DNA from 2 places in the Halobacillus sp. H74 genome. Region 2 is predicted to be linked to the other one. Evidence: riboswitches for the same ligand, from Rfam matches in the RefSeq annotation. Region 2 holds a riboswitch; the other holds the start of a gene.
What was found. A riboswitch is a leader RNA that binds a small molecule or an ion and turns the genes downstream of it on or off. The one in region 2 is predicted to bind lysine.

Region 1 (3,194 bases), on a different contig from region 2:
CATCATATAGATAGGTGAGGAGGGTTGTTTTATGCCAAAAAAGAATGTGACAACAGGGTCCTCGATCGGAAGGCGGATCGTTATCAGTATAATATTTTTTGCCCTTTTCACCGCCTTAAGTCTCTGGTTCATCAACAGAGGAGTGACGCCTGCACTGGTGGAGATTGCTGAAACAAAAGCACAGCAACTTGCGAGGGATGCGATTAATGAAGCAGTAAGCAAAACCATTGCGGAAGATTTACAGTTCAATGATCTTGTGAAAATGGAAAAAGATGAAGAGGGCAATATTGTATATATGGGGTGGAATTCAGTCGTTGTAAACAGAGCGTTGAGAGATACAACGATTCGTGTCCAAAATTTCCTTAAACGTATGGAGCTTGGGGAGCTTCCTATGGAAGACACTACTCTTGAGCCGAACATAGATCCTGATATGACTCAGGAAGAGTTGGGAGAACAGCCAGCCACTCTTATTGAACTGCCAATCGGCGTTGCGACGAACAATAGCTTACTTGCTAACTTGGGGCCTACAGTTCCAGTGCAATTAAGAGTCATTGGGGATGTTCAATCAGAAGTGGATATTAAAATGACAGAGTATGGGATCAATGCAGCTTTATTTGAATTAACGATTCATTTTGAGGTGAATGTACGTATCGTCATTCCATTTTCTACAGAAACAACAGTCGTGACAAACAATATCCCTATTGATCAAGCCACCGTTCTCGGAAAAGTGCCTAATTTCTATGGCGGTATGTCCGGAGAGGGGACTCCCTCATTTTCCTATCCAATGGAACCCTTGCAATAATATGAATCCCTTGGTAAAATGGCTAAGAATTGAATATGCGTGACCTTATCAGATCGGTGAGGTAGAGGTGCAGACATCATCAGTAATCAATGGGAGTTTGACAAGCGAAGATCATTGAGGAAAGGGATTGTTTGCCGAAGTGTAGAGCAGTGAGTCAAGCTGTTAGACGCTGGTGTACATCTAAACAGGAGATACACTGTCATGCATGCTTTTGGGTGCATGGGGCGCTACTGATCGAAATGGAGGATAATCAAATTGCCGCAAAAAGGCAGTGGTAGGTTATTTTCTATCATTGTCTTTTTTTATTCCTCAATTTTAATCCACAGTAGCCTTCCAACTCCCGTTACATCATAAGATATACGGAGGGGAACAACATGGAAGGAACCATCTTTTCTTTAATTCCAGCAATATTGATGCTGGTCCTTGTTTTAGTCACAAGGAAGGTGATCCTATCCCTGGGGATAGGGATAATCGTAGGAGCATTCATGCTCACACAAATGGATATCGGATCAGGTATTGGTCTGATCTGGTCTATTTTTGCCAGCATTTTTGTAAGTGATGGCACGTTGAATATGGGAAGTATCTACCTTTTGGCTTTTTTATTCTTATTAGGTATAATGACTGCTTTTATGACTGCTTCGGGAGGCAGTCTGGCTTTTGGTAAATGGGCAGTAGAACGCATCCGTACACGACGAGGAGCCCAACTCGTACCGTCTTTATTGGGGATAGTCATCTTCATCGACGACTATTTCAATGCTTTAGCTGTCGGACAGGTTGCGAGACCAGTAACCGATCGCTATAAAGTATCCAGAGCCAAACTTGCTTATTATATTGATTCGACCTCAGCACCTATTACAGTCATTTCACCCATATCAAGCTGGGGAGCATATATCATCGGGACCATAGGCAGTATATTGGCAGCCAACGAAATTACGAACTACCAAGCCTTCGAAGCATTTGTCCTAATGATACCAGCTAACTTATATGTCTTTGCGGCTTTATTACTTGTATTCATGACGATTTATTTCAGGCTGGATATCGGTCCGATGAAAACTCATGAGAAACGTGCACTTGCAACAGGGGAATTGAATGACCCTGAAAAAGGAGATGTGCCAGGTGATTTGAATGATGAATTCAAAGAGCATGAAAATGGAAAAATCACACATTTGATTTGGCCAATCGTGTCTTTGATTGTCGGAACTGTAGCTACAATGGTTATAACAGGAATCCGCAATTCGGAAGGTACCGCGGATATTCTCTCCATTTTCGCCAATACCAATGTAAATATTTCCTTGTTTACTGGTGGTTTAATAGCAGTCTTCCTCGCTTTGGTCCTTTATATAGGACAACCTCAGCCGAAGTCAAATGTCATCCGTGTCTTGGCTGAGGGTCTTAAAGCGATGCTGCCTGCCATTTATATTTTGATTTTCGCGTGGATGATTGGTGACATCATCAGCCAATTGCAAACAGGTGAGTATTTGGCTCAACAATTCAGTCAAGCAGATATTAATATAGCTTACCTGCCATTTATCATATTCCTGTTATCTGGATTTATGGCTCTGTCGACAGGGACGTCTTGGGGTACATTCGGAATCATGCTGCCAATTGCGGGAGAAATCGCAGCAGTTACTGATCCGACGCTCATTCTGCCTGCACTGTCCGCCGTCCTCGCGGGTTCGGTATTTGGTGATCATTGTTCACCTATATCAGATACGACGATTCTTTCCTCTACTGGAGCGGGAGCGAATCATATCGACCACGTTCTTACACAGCTTCCGTATGCGGTAATTTGTGCGGTTGCAGCTTCAGTGGGATATATCATTTTAGGTCTTTCAGGACAGGTATGGATACCATTAATGATTACATTGGTGATTGTGGCGGTTGTAGCATTGATCATTCACAAAATAAATCCTGCCACTACTTCAACAAGTAAATAGACAAAAAAGATAGAGGATAAAAAATCCTCTATCTTTTTTTAATCGAGCGGGTTTTAAAAATTTCAGCCGGTGCTTCATAAGCAACTTTTCAACTAAAAGACCTGTCTCTTCAAGCCCTTTCCTGAAAACATCACCCCACTTTTAACTATAAGAGGTATACTCTCTGTATCCTTATTATGAATAAAGTTCCCTTCCTAAAAAGCATTTTATTGAGATGAATTTCTGAAAACTACATTTTACATTTTCTGAAAATTTTAAATTTATTTTGACAAGCACATTTTTGATGGTTATAATTTAAGCAGAAATAATCAGAAAAAAATAAAAATTTCGAAACATCCTCAGGTCTTTTGAATCATATGTTTTTTTGAGGGTTTCGATAACTCAGGGAGGTCTTTCGCATGGAAAATCGTGCACAATGGGGAACACGAGCTGGTTTTATACTAGCGGCCGTTGGT
Region 2 (3,194 bases):
GCCAGAGGAAGATTTGTTATACGAAACTGTGATTCAAACCCTGACCGTGCAGGACCCGGCTCTTTTAATTGAAAAGCTACCGATCCTGCTTCAACCTTTTCGGAGCACACATCGGCCTTCCTCCCCTTCGAACATCCTCTCTTTAGCAGCTTAAAGGAGGCAGGTTGAAATGAATACCATCCCTTATGTAATTGAACAGACAAGTCGAGGGGAACAGTCGTACGATATCTATTCACGTCTTTTGAAAGACCGCATAGTCATGGTGAGCGAAGAAATAAATGATCATATGGCGAACAGCATTGTAGCTCAGCTGCTGTTTTTGGCCGCTGATGATCCGGACAAAGATATTTCACTGTATATTAATAGCCCGGGAGGATCTACTTCCGCTGGGTTCTCCATTCTAGATACGATGCAGTATATCCAGCCTGACGTAAGGACGATTTGTACAGGAATGGCTGCATCATTTGGTGCGATGCTTTTATTGTCCGGGACGAAGGGGAAGCGGTTCGCCTTGCCGAACAGTGAGATTATGATCCACCAGCCTCTTGGAGGTGCACGGGGGCAGGCGGCAGATATAGAGATATCAGCGAAGAGAATCATCAAGCTCCGGCAGCAGATCAATGAAATGATAGCAGAACGGACCGGCCAGCCGTTGAAAAAAGTGGCGGAAGATACCGATCGTGATTATTTTATGAGTGCATCAGAAGCGAAGGAATATGGGATTGTCGATGAGATCATTCAAAAGAAGAAAGAAGCTTAATTTTCCAACAAGAAAAGAGGTTGGGACAAAAGAAATTTTCCGCTAGAAAACCCGAACGAAATCGTTCGGGTTTTCTTTATGAAGCAATAAATGCCTACGCCGCTCTGGCACCATTTGTTCCATTCCACCCTATTGTTCGTCTTTTCCTGTGGCAGTTAGTGTTTTGTCCCAGCCCCTTGTGTTATAGAGCGCTTGCGACTTCTTGCGGTTGCACTTTTCCGATCTCATTCAATACACAAGCTTCTTCTTCCTCTGTCAAAGGTAATAGAGGAAGACGGACACCTCCAACTTTCACACCTTTTGCGTTCAGCGCCGCTTTGACAGGCGAAGGACTTGGGGCAGAGAAGATGGCATGCATGACTGGTACGAGCTTCTGGTGCATTCGTGAAGCAAACGCGAAGTCACCTTCACGGAAGCTTTGGATCATCTGCTGCATTTCATTTCCGATGACGTGGGCCGAAACAGATACGATTCCTGTTCCTCCAATCGATACGAAGGGCAATGTGTTGGAATCTTCTCCACTATAGACAGAAAAGTCATCAGGAGTGTCTCGGATGATTTCTGTTGCGTCATCAAGATCGCCACTCGCTTCTTTGACGGAAACGATGTTATTGATACCAGAAAGGCGAACGATCGTAGCAGGTTCCATGTTTACGACACTTCTGCCGGGGATGTTATAAAGCATGACGGGGAGGGATGTCGCTTTTGCGATTGTTGAGAAGTGTTGGTAAAGCCCCTCTTGGGTTGGTTTATTATAATAAGGAGTGACGAGCATGATCGCATCGACGCCGGCTTCTTCAGCTTTCTGAGTCAGACTGATCGAAGCCCGTGTGTTGTTGGAGCCTGTGCCGGCAATGACCGGGACTCTTCCATCGACGACTTCGACAACAAATTTGAAGAGGCTCACTTTTTCTTCTGTAGTCAATGTCGGTGACTCACCTGTAGTTCCTGCTATGACTAAGGCGTCCGAACCATTTCCGATCAAGTGGTTGACTAACGATCTGGTCGCCTCAAAGTCAATATTCTCCTGGCTGTCGAACGGGGTTACCATTGCTGTTAATACTTGGCCGAAATTCATAACCTCACACCCTTTTGTGAATTTTAATATTTTCGAGGCAGTGAGGGCCATACAGCAGTAAAAAAACAAAAAAGCAGCAACGAGGGATCGCTGCTGCCGTAGAAACTTAGTCCGTTCCTGCGTAAGATAGCCCTCCATATAGTCTCCTATATGACAGTCCTGCACTTATTAAGCATCAGAACCAGCTTCAGGATGATGAGTTTCGAGAAGCTTCGGCAATTTCCCCTTTCCCTATGTGTCACAGGAGCTCATTCTCCTCAACATACGTACTCATGTCATTGCACCTCTATCCTTACTTCAAAATCAATTGAAATAAGAAAATATTTAGTTATAGAGAATAGTATCAAACAATTGTTTTTTACACAAGTGGTTTGACAGGACTCGTGGAATTTTGACAATAGTATATATTACCAAATTTTGAGCTAGCAAGAAGTGGCGAATTCACTCAAACTTCTTAAGGTTTATGCGGGAAAATCCGTCTGGAGACGGAAGTTGAATCATTCTCAGGGATATCGTCATTGCTTTGGAATTTTTATACACTTTTATTAATCATTTAAAAAAAGGTGTGAGAATTATGGCTGTCAATGATATCGCTATGGAAGAGGCAACAGTTGAACCAAAAGAAATCCCCTCTATATTCAAGAATAGAAATTTTCTATTGTTGTGGGGAGCTGCCCTTTTGTCGAGTTTCGGAATCTCCTTTTTCCTCTTTTCCCAAAGCTGGTATGTCGTCAATGTATTAGGTTTAGAAGCTTCCCTTGGAATCCTTTATATCGCTGTAAGTATCCCGCGTGTCTTATTCATGATCATCAGCGGAACCGTCGCGGATCGGTATAGTAAAACGAAAATCATGTTTCTATCAGACTTCATTCGCGGATTACTTTTAATCGGGCTTGTCGCATGGTTTTTGTTCGGTGGAATCACATTATGGACCTTCGTTACTTTCGCTTTTTTCTTCGGTATTTTAGATGCGTTTTTCTGGGCGGCGGAGAGTGCGGTCATACCGTCTATTGTTCATAAGGAAAACTTGACGCGTGGAAATTCGGTCATTCAAATGACGAACCAGACATCGTTCATACTAGCTCCTATGCTTGCAGGAATAATCATCGCTTTCGGTAATTATGAAGTTGTATTTGCAACAACAGCTGTTATGTTGATCATTGCAAGTTCCCTCATTTTCCTTATGCGTGTTCCTGAAGGAAAGGATGAAGATGGGGAGGAGAAGGAATTTTGGGAAACGTTCAAGGAAGGCCTGCTTTACGTCAAACAATCGCGGGTGCTGCTCATCATTGTTCTGACCACTGTTTTCTTGAATTTATTTTTGGTCGGCCCGATGACGATGGGGCTTCCTTTGTT

Region 1: another riboswitch for lysine. It lies ahead of ACTWPX_RS11855 (Na+/H+ antiporter NhaC family protein); the one in region 2 lies ahead of dapA (4-hydroxy-tetrahydrodipicolinate synthase).

Annotation. Positions count from the first base shown of each region.
Region 1 covers NZ_JBQQCI010000004.1:521,964-525,157, forward strand. Annotated here, with positions in the region: gene yunB (sporulation protein YunB) at 32-802, shown strand; lysine riboswitch at 857-1,040, shown strand; gene ACTWPX_RS11855 (Na+/H+ antiporter NhaC family protein) at 1,177-2,739, shown strand; gene ACTWPX_RS11860 (sodium-dependent transporter) at 3,138-3,194, shown strand, end outside.
Region 2 covers NZ_JBQQCI010000001.1:446,958-450,151, reverse strand. Annotated here, with positions in the region: gene ACTWPX_RS02140 (sigma factor-like helix-turn-helix DNA-binding protein) at 1-154, shown strand, start outside; gene clpP (ATP-dependent Clp endopeptidase proteolytic subunit ClpP) at 170-760, shown strand; gene dapA (4-hydroxy-tetrahydrodipicolinate synthase) at 942-1,838, opposite strand; lysine riboswitch at 1,958-2,135, opposite strand; gene ACTWPX_RS02125 (MFS transporter) at 2,413-3,194, shown strand, end outside.